DNA from 3 places in the Bacillus bruguierae genome. Region 2 is predicted to be linked to each of the others. Evidence: riboswitches for the same ligand, from Rfam matches in the RefSeq annotation. Region 2 holds a riboswitch; each other region holds the start of a gene.
What was found. A riboswitch is a leader RNA that binds a small molecule or an ion and turns the genes downstream of it on or off. The one in region 2 is predicted to bind S-adenosylmethionine.
Positions count from the first base shown of each region.

Region 1: another riboswitch for S-adenosylmethionine. It lies ahead of metK (methionine adenosyltransferase); the one in region 2 lies ahead of WAZ07_RS20405 (peptide ABC transporter substrate-binding protein).
Region 3: another riboswitch for S-adenosylmethionine. It lies ahead of mtnW (2,3-diketo-5-methylthiopentyl-1-phosphate enolase); the one in region 2 lies ahead of WAZ07_RS20405 (peptide ABC transporter substrate-binding protein).

Region 1 covers NZ_JBAWSX010000012.1:132,090-136,405, reverse strand. Annotated here, with positions in the region: gene WAZ07_RS18775 (thioesterase II family protein) at 1-215, opposite strand, end outside; gene metK (methionine adenosyltransferase) at 731-1,930, opposite strand; SAM riboswitch class I at 2,095-2,217, opposite strand; gene pckA (phosphoenolpyruvate carboxykinase (ATP)) at 2,436-4,022, shown strand; gene WAZ07_RS18760 (ATP synthase subunit I) at 4,175-4,316, opposite strand, start outside.
Region 2 covers NZ_JBAWSX010000015.1:57,684-61,999, forward strand. Annotated here, with positions in the region: gene WAZ07_RS20400 (YhgE/Pip domain-containing protein) at 1-247, shown strand, start outside; gene WAZ07_RS20405 (peptide ABC transporter substrate-binding protein) at 286-1,929, opposite strand; SAM riboswitch class I at 2,079-2,184, opposite strand; gene proC (pyrroline-5-carboxylate reductase) at 2,556-3,371, opposite strand; gene WAZ07_RS20415 (GRP family sugar transporter) at 3,507-4,316, opposite strand, start outside.
Region 3 covers NZ_JBAWSX010000011.1:156,381-160,696, forward strand. Annotated here, with positions in the region: gene WAZ07_RS17965 (carbon-nitrogen family hydrolase) at 1-340, opposite strand, end outside; gene WAZ07_RS17970 (pyridoxal phosphate-dependent aminotransferase) at 444-1,634, shown strand; SAM riboswitch class I at 1,686-1,792, shown strand; gene mtnW (2,3-diketo-5-methylthiopentyl-1-phosphate enolase) at 1,857-3,101, shown strand; gene WAZ07_RS17980 (2-hydroxy-3-keto-5-methylthiopentenyl-1-phosphate phosphatase) at 3,098-3,757, shown strand; gene WAZ07_RS17985 (methylthioribulose 1-phosphate dehydratase) at 3,754-4,316, shown strand, end outside.

The DNA of each region.
Region 1 (4,316 bases), on a different contig from region 2:
ATTTGTCTATATAAATTTACTAGATTTTCAAAATTAGATTCTAAAGGCATCGTGTTTGTACCATGTCCAGGCGGCTCTACTACGTGCATTGTACAAGTACCTCGCAAGTATTTATGCAGTGGACGAAATGAGGCAGAATATCCTCCAGCAAATGGAAAACAAATTAGGTGTAAATCATTCATATCACTATCTAATCGTTTTAAAATTTTCATCAATTTGGCCTCCTTCAGTTTGTCATTTATAAAGATAATTATTTAGCTTATACGTTATTTAAACAATAAAAGTTCCTTCTTTCATTCGCCACTCACTACTTTAAAAACGTAATTATATTTATCACCTACAGTCCATATATAAATACATGCTCTTTCTTAAAGAAGATTATAAAGCTTTAGCTAAATTGTGTCCATGTAACTATACAAGCTTTAAGCTTACTAATTAACTTAAAATCGGGTAACTACAGAAACATTTATTTCATAAGTTACTAAAAAATCAACATTAAAAATCGAGTATTGTTTCAAGATTCGACCGCTAAATCAAGTCATTTCTTGCATTTTTTTGTGAAACAACACCATCTAACATAGTCAAACAGCCTTGCATATTTTTAAAATAAGCAATTATTCTCTATAAGAATATACATCATTGTTTGAACACAGCTTATAAAGAGAACTTAATGTATTTCCAAAAATAAAAAAAGCTTTGCGCACACGCGCAAAGCTTTTTTCTTCCTATATTATAGACCAGCTTGTTCTTTTAAAGTTTCAGCTTTGTCTGTACGTTCCCATGAAAGATCTACATCAGTACGTCCGAAGTGGCCGTAAGCTGCTGTTTGTTTGTAAATTGGGCGACGTAAGTCTAACATTTTGATGATACCAGCTGGGCGAAGATCGAAGTTGTTGCGAACTAGTTCTACTAGTACTTCTTCAGATACTTTACCTGTGCCGAATGTATCAACAGAGATAGATACTGGTTGTGCTACGCCGATTGCATATGCAAGTTGTACTTCTGCTTTGTCAGCAAGTCCTGCTGCTACGATGTTTTTCGCAACGTAACGAGCTGCGTATGCTGCAGAGCGGTCAACTTTTGTTGCATCCTTACCAGAGAATGCACCGCCGCCGTGACGAGCATATCCGCCGTAAGTATCTACGATAATTTTACGACCTGTTAAGCCAGCATCCCCTTGTGGTCCACCGATAACGAAGCGGCCAGTTGGATTAATGAAGAATTTTGTTTCTTCATCGATTAATTCAGCTGGTACAACTGGTTTAATTACGAACTCTTTTAAGTTGCGATCGATTTGTTCCCAAGCAATTTCTGGATGATGTTGCGTAGAAATTACGATTGTATCGACGCGAACTGGTTTACCATTTTCATCATACTCAACTGTTACTTGTGTTTTACCGTCTGGACGTAAGTATGGTAATGTATCATCCTTACGAACTTCCGTTAAACGACGAGCTAATTTGTGAGCTAGTGAGATTGGAAGTGGCATTAATTCTTTTGTTTCATTACATGCAAAACCAAACATTAAACCTTGGTCGCCAGCACCGATTGCTTCAATCTCTTCGTCAGTCATTTGACCTTCGCGTGCTTCTAACGCTTGGTCAACACCCATTGCGATGTCAGCAGATTGTTCATCGATAGATGTTAAAACTGCACAAGTTTCTGCATCGAATCCGTATTTTGCACGAGTATAACCGATTCCTTGAATTGTTTCGCGAACGATTTTTGGAATATCTACATAAGTAGAAGTTGTAATCTCTCCCGCTACCAATACTAAACCAGTTGTTACTGTTGTTTCACAAGCTACACGTGCGTTTGCATCTTTTGCTAAGATTGCATCTAAAATAGAATCAGAAATTTGGTCACAAATTTTATCTGGATGTCCTTCAGTTACAGATTCAGATGTGAACAGATGACGTTTTTTTGTCATGTGGTAAACCTCCCTACAGTAATTGTATATATTGTACGGAACTCATCCTTAATTTGCCACAAACTGCGACATTCATGTATTTTCCCATACAAGTGCAAAAGAAAAACCTTTCCTTATAGAGGAAAGGTTTTATTTGCTACTTGCATACTGCTTTTTGCCCTTCGCTCTTATCGTTCGAGACCATTAGCCTCGCACAGGTTTAAGCACCTATTCACTTGCTTGCCTTGCATGCAAGTGAGGTTGCCGGGCTTCATCGGGCCTGTCCCTCCGCCAGCTCGGGATAAGAGAGTATCCGTCCTCAACTATACTAAAGAAATGACTTTCATTTGTCAATCCATATACACATATTCCTATAAGTTTTTAACCACAGAAATTTATGGAAAAAATAAGATAATAACACAAACAAAAATAAATAAATAGTATACATTATTTATATGATTGTGTTATACTTTTAGTGGGGATTACGATGAATATTCATAAATCAAATAAAGGATGGTATATAAATATGAGTACTGCGAATGTCCAAATTGGATTACATGAACTATTGAACGGAAGCAATGCACAGGTTCAATTGAGCGTTCCGCAATTAACGGAAAAGGTATTAATGAGAAAAGAAGGTCGATTAACTTCTACTGGCGCTGTTTCTGTTTCAACAGGAAAATATACAGGACGTTCTCCGAAAGATAAATTTATTGTAGACGAAGCATCTGTTACGGATAAAATTGCTTGGGGATCTGTAAACCAACCAATTTCTGAAGAGCATTTTAATAAATTATATGCAAAAGTGCTAGAATACTTAAAAGATAAAGAAGAACTATTCGTATTCAAAGGATTTGCAGGAGCAGACCGCAACTCCCGTCTTCCTCTTCAAGTTATTAATGAATACGCTTGGCATAACTTATTTGCGCATCAATTATTCATTCGTCCAACTGAAGAAGAATTAAAAAGTCATGATGCACAGTTCACAATTGTATCTGCACCAAACTTCAAAGCAGATCCAGAAGTCGACGGCACGAATTCAGAAACGTTTATTATTGTTTCTTTTGAAAAGCGTATCGTGTTAATCGGGGGTACCGAATACGCTGGCGAAATGAAAAAATCAATCTTCTCTATTATGAACTACTTACTTCCAGAGCAAGATATTTTATCTATGCACTGCTCTGCAAACGTAGGTGAAGAAGGCGATGTTGCTTTATTCTTCGGTTTATCTGGAACAGGGAAAACAACATTATCTGCTGATCCGCACCGCAAATTAATTGGTGATGACGAGCACGGCTGGTCTGATAACGGTGTATTTAATATCGAAGGCGGTTGCTATGCGAAATGTGTGAACTTATCTCGCGAGAAAGAGCCACAAATCTTTGACGCGATTAAATTCGGCTCTGTTTTAGAAAACGTTATGATTAATGATCAGACACGCATTGCAAATTACGATGACACTGCATTAACAGAAAATACACGTGCAGCTTATCCAATTGATGCAATTGATAACATCGTATTACCTAGCGTTGCAGGTCATCCAAATACAATTATTTTCTTAACTGCTGATGCATTTGGCGTATTGCCTCCAATCAGTAAATTAACGAAAGAGCAAGCTATGTATCATTTCTTAAGCGGTTACACTAGTAAACTAGCAGGAACTGAGCGCGGTATTACTTCACCACAAGCAACATTCTCAACATGCTTCGGTTCTCCGTTCTTACCGCTTGATGCATCTCGCTATGCAGAAATGCTTGGTGAAAAAATTGAGAAACATGATGCAAAAGTATTCTTAGTGAACACTGGCTGGACTGGCGGCGAATACGGCGTTGGAAAACGTATGAACTTAGGTCATACACGCGCAATGGTGCAAGCTGCATTAAACGGCGAGCTTGATAACACTGAAACAGTAAAACATGATATCTTTGGCCTTGAAGTACCACTTCATGTTCCTGGTGTACCTGATGAAGTATTAATGCCAGAACAAACGTGGGCTGATAAAGAAGCTTACAAAGTAAAAGCAACTGAACTTGCAAATAAGTTCAAAGAAAACTTCAAGAAATTTAATACTGTTTCTGAAACAATTGTAAACCTTGGCGGTCCAATCGCTTAACCTGACTTTACTGTGAAATATCCTAAATCATGTGAATAAGTATGTTGTTATTGCAAGAAAACAAGTACTCACCGACAAAGCCCACGTTTTCTTGTCATTGCACATACTTACATATAAAAAGAGGCTTACGAGTAATCTCGCAAGCCTCTTCCCTATTTCTTCGTATCTTTCATACTATAATATGCTAAATTAATAACGATTAATATATATCCGCCCATAATCCCGACAGCAAATGCCCACATTACCATATGATGCTCAATTTCGTACATAATAATAGCACCAAGTATCGCTGCT
Region 2 (4,316 bases):
GAGCGCTGGTGTGATGGTACCGCATGTGATGCTATCACATACGTATCAAACAATTGGAAATTTACTTCCTGCCACATATGCAGCAGATGGATATTATACAATTATATTTGGAGGAGAGAATCTAACAAAAAATATCATGTTTTTATGCATGATTATTGCGGTGACTCAAATAATTGCTGTAATCGGATATAAAATATCTATCTCATTGAAGAAAAATCAAACTGTAATAAAAGGGAATGAAGCATAAAGAAAAAGGTATCCTTTGAAAGGGATACCTTTTGTATATTACTTTTCAATTCTTGCCCATTTAAAGTTTAATGGACCTGCAAAATCAACCTCAACGACACCTTTTACATAAGAGCGCTGTAAATAAGATTTTCCGTTTTGATATAGAGGTGAGATTACCGCATCTTTAAATAAGATTTTTTCTGTTTGTTTTAAAGCTTCCCAGCGTGCTTTTTCATTACCAGCGAGATCTGTTTTTACTTTTTTGATTAAATCATCAAATTCCTTATTAGAGTAATGATCTAAGTTGTATGGATTACCGGTTGTGAACAATTCTAAGAATGTAATTGGATCAGCAAAGTCTGGACTCCAGCCATCGATACCAATTTCATAATTGCCTTGTAATAATAAAGTTACTTGTTGCTTACGAGGCTGTGGTTTTAATGTAACTGTTAATCCTTCTAAGTTTTTCTCAAGTTGCTCTTTTAAATACGCTCCTGTTTTCTTTGATAAATCCGTATCGCTTGTTAAAAGTTCTAGTGTAATTTTATCTGGTCCAAGTTCTTGTTTTGCTTTTTTCCATAATTTTTGAGCCTCTTTTGGACTTTCTTTTGTTAAGTCACCATTTTCAGCGCGGAAGTCTTTTCCGTTCGGTCCTTTTGCAAAGTTTTTTGGAATAAGCGAGTAGGCAGGAAGAGAGCCATCATTCAATAGAACATTTACAAAAGCTTTTTTATCGATTGTTTTATCAATAGCTTGGCGAGCATTAATGTTTTGTAGTACTTTATTTTGTTGGTTCATGCGTAAAAATTGTACGCCGACAGCTGGTCGTTCTTTAAAATTAGAATCTTTACGGTATTTATCAACTAAATCAGATGTTAAAACAACACGGTCAAGTTGTTTAGATTCGTATAGGTTTACCTCTGTTGATTTCTCTTTCACGATATTAAAATTAATTTCTTCTAATTTTACAACATCTTTATCCCAATAGTTTGGATTTTTCTTAAATTGGAAGCTTTGTTCATGTTTCCAATTTTCTAATGTAAAGGCCCCATTATAAATTAATGCGTTAGACTCTAAAGCGTACTTCTTGCCTTGTGATTTAAAGAATTCTTCGTTAACAGGCAGGAATGTTGGGAACGCTGTTAAGCTAATAAAGTAAGGCACAGGGCGGTCTAACTCTACTTCCAATGTTTTATCATCAATTGCTTTTACACCTAGTTGATCAAGCGAAAGCTCTTTATTGTTAATCTTTTGCGCATTTTTTATGTCAAAGAATAAGAAAGCATATTCAGAAGCTGTTGCAGGATCAACAGCACGTTGCCAAGCGAATACGAAGTCTTTCGCTGTAACAGGTGTTCCATTGGACCATTTTGAATCTCGTAAATGAAACGTATATTTTGTTTTATCTGCATTAACATCATGCGATTTCGCGACACCAGGAACAGGTTTGTTTCCTTCTCCAAGGTTATATAAGCCTTCAAATACGTTTCTCATCACTTGCCCAGAATCGGTATCTGTTGCACGTGCCGTATCCATCGTACGAATTTCAGTAGGAGATGCTAAGTTAAGTACTTGTTTATCAGGTGCTTTATCTTTTGCTTTTACATCGTTCGCGTTATCTTTATTATAGCTACCGCATCCTGTTAATAATAAGCTTGCTCCTAAAACAGATACGACAGCAGGTAAAAATTTCTTTTTCATGTTTTGTTCCTCCCTAAATTGTTTGTCTACTTTGTTTTCATGTTTTGTTGGCCAACAATTATGAGGGAAATAAAAAATCCCTCTTTTCGTATAGAAAAAGAGGGATTTAAATGTTATAAATGTGCGCACATTTATAAACAAAGTCCCTCATTCTATCTTTCAAGCTAACTGCTTGCAGGAAGTGGCACAGTATTCGCAAGCGAACCTGTTGCCGAGGTTTCACAGGGCCAGTCCCTCCACCTCTCTGGATACAATGAGTAAACATAATAAATAAGTATTAAATTTTGTGTTGCTTTGATTATTCAAAATATTAGCACTGAGATAAAAGAACTGTCAATTAGAATATTAATATTTTGAATTTTAAGTTTAATCAGAACGGAAGGTCATCAAACATTTGCTTGATGACCTTATATATATATCCAAGTAAAAAAACGACATAAAAACCTATTTCTTTTTAGGGGTGGACAAGAGCGTCTGGCCGTGTATAGAAGCGGTTAGGGCCTTTTCCTGCCACATGCCAGGTTTAAAATAAAGGGAGCAAGCGAGTACAGCTCATGTTGTATTTTGCATAGCAGCGACTTATATGTCGAAAAATTAAAATGATCTGAGTTAGCCTCAGTCTTGTTTTACAATTGAATTGTTTTTCCACTAGCTTTTTTATTTGTTGCTTCAATTGCCTCTTGTATCATGTTCATAAAATTATTTTCATATAATACTTTCAAACCTGCTGCAGTTGCGCCACCGGGTGTTGTCACTTGTTCACGAAGCATAGCAGGATTGTTTTCACTTTCTAGCATAGAAGCAGACCCCGTAATCATTTTAATTACGAGATGCTTTGCAGTTATCTCATCGATACCATACCGTTTTGTTGCTTCAATTAAGCTCTCGGCAAAATAGTAGAGAAAGGCAGGGGCGCTTCCTGTGACAGCTGTTAGTTGATGAATTTCTTCTTCTGTACATAATTGTGCGTCTCCAATACCTTTTACGAGCATTTGCAAAATTTCAAGATGTCCTTTGCTTACAAAAGAGCCTGCTGTGTATAAAGAAATGGATTTCCCGATTGTAGCAGCTGTATTTGGCATAATCCAAGCAACGGCAGCACCTTTAGGAAGCTTTGATTCTAAATAAGAAGGTCCAATACCAGCTGCAACTGTTACAATAAACTGATTGCTGACAAGTGGAGAGAGTTCAGTTAACAGTTGTTCATGTGCTTCTGGAGGCATTGCTAAGACGATAACATCAACATCTGCCGCATATTGTTTCCAATCTGTTGTTGTAGAAACAGCATACTTTTCATGTAACTCTGTAAGCCTTTCTTGATTTCGTTGATTGGATACGACAATCTCAGCAATGTGTTCTTTACTTGTATGAAGAAGCCCGGCAAAAAGGGCTTCAGCCATACGACCTGCACCAATAAACAGCACTCTTTGTTTCTTTTGCATATTTTTTGATCCTTCCTGTAGGAAATGTATTGCTAAAACGATAACATTGATAAAAGAGAATTGTAAAAAGAAAAGGCTTGTATACAAAAAAATCCTAGTTTCAGAAAATAGCATTTCCGAAACTAGGATATATCATTAAGCTTTTGCCAAACCAAGTAGAACAGCCCCGCCAATAATTAAAGCACTACCAAGCGCGATAAATACCATTTGACGTTTTGTTTTCTTTTCACCTAAGAAGACAATTGCACCAAACGTTGAGATGACAATCCCTGTTTGAGATAATGAGAAGCTTGTTGCAACGCCAACTCGTGGTAAGGAAAGAAGTAAGAATAAGTTTCCTGTTCCCCAAAGTAGACCAGATACGATATTACGAATTGCATATTTGTTAAATGGCTTATGCTTAAATGTCAGTATAACTGCTCCAACAAACATACCAACTGCTTGCGGTAAAATAGCCGCCCAGCCATCAATGTTGTACCAACGAATAATAATTACATACCCAAAATAACCGAAAGTTGAAACAATTAGAGTGAGTAACCCTTTTTTCAATTGTCCTGGTGGTTGTGCATTTTCTTTATCATCTAAAGAAGTAAATACAACACCGATTACGATGAAAAGAATTGCAATCGTTCCCATAATAATTGTAGTAGTAGTTGTCCACTCGTGAAAGGCAATGACCCCAAAGATAGAAGTAGCTACAAGCTGCATACCTGTTGAAATGGTAACAGTTGTTGAGACGCCTATTGTTTGAACAGTTTTTAATTGATTGACTTGTCCTAAAGCCCAAAATAAACCAGAAATAAAGCCAACAATTAATATAGTTAAAGATAGTGCCGGTGTTGTAAATGCATACATAATTGTTGCGAAGAATAGAGCACCAATTGTCATACCGACCGTTTGGCTATATGCACCGCCACCCATTTTTACACTTACTAATAAAACGTT
Region 3 (4,316 bases), on a different contig from region 2:
ACAAATGCACTTTACTATATTCAGCCACAATTTTTCCATTTCGATCACTAATATACATCGTATTTGTAACACCATTCTCTGTCTGCTTCGCGATCGAACCACCGACAATATTTATACCATGTTGCTTACTCCACTTTGATAATAAACATTTCGTATAATTGCCATCTAGATCAGCAATATCAGGAAGACGTTCTAAATCATAACCTGTTGTCCATAACTCTGGCAATACAATAACATCTGGATTTCCCTTCATTGCTTCGCTTATTTTTTTTTCGGCATGTTCTATATTTTTTTCAACATCACCAAAAGTAATATTCATTTGAACACAAGCAATTTTCATTACTTTCTTCCTTCTTCCTTTTTATTTTTTCCTTTACAAAAAGTTGGAAAAATTATATTATTTGTCACTATAATTGTACCAATTTTCAAAAGAGGTGGAAAGTATGAAACATTTTCAAACTTCCGAGATATTAACATCATTACCAACACAATTTTTTGCTTCTCTTGTCACAAAAGTAAATGGAGTAATGCAAGCTGGTCATGATGTTATTAACTTAGGACAAGGAAATCCAGATCAGCCAACACCAACACACATCGTAACAGCATTACAACGGGCAGCAGAACACCCTATTCACCATAAATATCCACCATTTCGAGGACATGAAAATTTAAAAGAGGCTGTCGCTACATTTTATGAGCGTGAATACGGTGTACAATTAAACCCACAAACAGAAGTAGCTATTCTATTTGGTGGGAAAGCTGGCTTAGTTGAATTACCACTTTGTTTTACGAATCCAGGTGATACAATCCTTGTTCCTGATCCAGGCTATCCAGATTATTTATCAGGCGTAGCCTTAGCAAAAGCAAAGATTGCTACAATGCCACTGCTAGCAAAAAATCAATTTTTACCTGATTATACAAAGATTGATGCACAAACTGCTAAACAAGCAAAATTAATGTTTTTAAACTATCCAAACAATCCGACCGGAGCCGTTGCAACAACAAAATTCTTTGAGGAAACTATATCGTTTGCGAACGAGCATAACATTTTAGTCTGTCATGACTTCGCGTATGGTGCCATCGGCTTTGATGCTAAAAAACCGCTTAGTTTCTTACAAGTCGATGGAGCAAAAGATGTTGGCATTGAGATTTATACGTTATCAAAAACATATAATATGGCAGGGTGGCGCATTGCATTTGCTGTTGGAAATGAAAGTGTCATTGAAACGATTAACTTATTACAAGATCATATGTATGTTAGTATTTTTGGTGCCGTACAAGAAGCTGCTTGTGAAGCGTTATTAAAACCGCAAACTTGTGTCGATGAGCTCGTAGAACGCTATGAATCTCGCAGAAATGCTTTCATTACTGCTTGTCGCTCTATTGGCTGGAATGTCGCCTCACCAAATGGTTCTTTTTTTGCATGGCTTCCCGTTCCAGATGGCTATACGTCAGAGCAATTTGCTGATGTACTATTAAACCAAGCACATGTCGCCGTCGCCCCAGGTATCGGTTTTGGCAAACACGGGGAAGGTTATATTCGCGTTGGCTTATTACATTCAGAGGAACGTCTTCAAGAAGCAGTTCATAGAATTGCTAAATTAAAAATTTTCAAAAAACCATTGACAACGTAAAAATTCTCTGTCAAAATTCAGTTATCAAAAATTTTAAACATTTCCAAATACTTCTTATCAAGAGCTGGTGGAGGGACGAGCCCGATGAAACCCGGCAACCGATCTACTTTATGTAGGCACGGTGCTAATTCTCGCAGCATTATGCTGACAGATAAGGAGCTGGTTGTAAAAAAACCTCTCCTTAGCTGAGAGGTTTTTTTATTCAACTAGGAGGTTATGAAAATGAGCGGAATAACAGCAACATACTTCATTCATGATGATTCTCATAATTTAAGTCAAAAAGCAGAGCAAATTGCTCTCGGTTTAACAGTTGGTTCGTGGACACACTTACCCCACTTATTACAAAAACAATTAAAACGACATAAAGGTTCAGTCGTTAGCGTAGAAAAATTAGAAGATGATGAAAAAACAAACATATATCTTGATAAAAAAGTCACACGCGGACTTATTAAAATTCATTATCCGTCCGCTAACTTCAGCACCGATTTACCAGCAATTTTTACAACTGTTTTTGGAAAATTATCTTTGGACGGAGAAATTAAATTACTTGATTTAACATTTTCTGATGATATCAAAAAGAACTTTTCTGGCCCAAAATTTGGTATCGATGAAATACGAAACAATTTGAATGTTCACAATCGCCCTCTTCTCATGAGTATTTTCAAAGGAATGATCGGTCGGAATATCGGTTATTTAAAAACACAACTTCGCGATCAAGCAAGAGGCGGTGTTGACATTGTAAAAGATGATGAAATTTTATTTGATAATCCGTTAACACCACTATCAGAACGCATTCACGCTGGAAAAGAAGTTTTGCAATCTGTTTATGAAACATACGGTCATAAAACGTTATATGCCGTTAATCTCTCAGGACGGACTTATGATTTAAAGGAAAAGGCAAAACAAGCCGCTTCTGCTGGAGCTGATTTATTACTTTTCAACGTATTCGCATATGGACTTGATGTGTTGCAAGCATTAGCGGAAGATGATGATATTTCTATCCCAATTATGGCACATCCAGCAGTAAGCGGAACTTACATAGCATCTAAATTATATGGATTTTCTTCTTCTCTATTACTTGGCAAGCTTCTTCGCTATGCTGGTGCAGATTTCTCACTATTTCCATCACCGTATGGAAATGTCGCTTTAAAGCAAGAAGATGCACTTTATTTAGCAAAAACACTTACAGATGAAAACGAACCATTTAACCGAAGCTTTCCTGTTCCATCTGCTGGCATTCACCCGGGACTTGTTCCGCTCCTCATTCGTGACTTTGGTCAGCAATGTGTTATTAATGCTGGTGGCGGTATTCACGGACACCCCTCTGGTGCACTGGGAGGCGGAAAAGCATTTTGCTCAGCTATCAATGCAGCGCTAACAAACACGCCGCTTCATGAGGTTGATGATTCTTATTTACAAGCCGCTTTACGTTTATGGGGCGATCCATCTAAAGAGGTGAAAGCATGAGCATTCAAATTTTTTGTGACTTCGATGGCACAATTACAAATAACGATAATATTGTTGCCATTATGCAAAAGTTTGCCCCACCAGAAGCTGAAACCATTAAACAACAAATTTTATCACAAGAACTTTCTATTCAAGAAGGTGTAGGAAAACTTTTTTCTCTATTACCCACAAGTTTACAAGATAAAATTACAGATTTTATAAAAGAAACCGCAGACATTCGTACCGGCTTTACAGAATTTGTACAGTTTTTGCGAGAAAACAATATCTCACTTTATATCATTTCTGGAGGAATGGACTTTTTTGTTTACCCTCTTCTCGAAGGACTTGTTGATTTTGAACAAATTTACTGTAATACAACTGATTTTTCCAATGAAACAATTCGAGTAAATTGGCCGCATTCGTGCGATGAACATTGTGAAAATGAATGTGGTCTTTGTAAATCGGCACTTATTCGTAATTTAAGTTCACAAAGCGATTTTAAAATTGTAATCGGTGATTCTATTACAGATTTGCAGGCAGCAAAACTTGCTGACAAAGTGTTTGCTCGTGACTTTTTGATTACAAAATGTATAGAACATAACATTTCTTATATACCATTTGAAACATTTCATGATATACAAAACGAAATAGAGAAATTGTTAGGGGTGATGAAGTGAAACAACTCTTTCATCAATGGCAGGAACTGAGTGAACTGAAAAAAGAATTAACCGACCGAAACTGGTTTCCAGCAACAAGCGGTAATATTTCAATAAAAGTGAGTGATAACCCTCTTACCTTTCTCATTACAGCAAGCGGAAGAGATAAAACAAAAACAACGCCGGACGACTTTTTGTTAGTTGATCAAAACGGCAATCCTGTTTTAGAAACTGATTTACGCCCTTCAGCCGAAACATTGCTGCACACTCACATTTATAACCTTACAAAGGCTGCATGTGTCTTGCACATTCATACAACCGATAATAATGTCATTACAAATATATATGATAAAAAGGTTGTACTCTGTAATCAAGAAATTATTAAAGCACTTAACATTTGGGAAGAAGGAGCTTCTATTCAAATTCCCATTATCGAAAATTATGCGCATATTCCCACTTTAGGTAAGGAATTCCGTAAGCATATTCATAAAGATGAAGGAGCTGTTTTAATTCGAAATCACGGTATTACCGTATGGGGAAAAGATCGCTTTGATGCAAAAAAAAGATTAGAAGCATACGA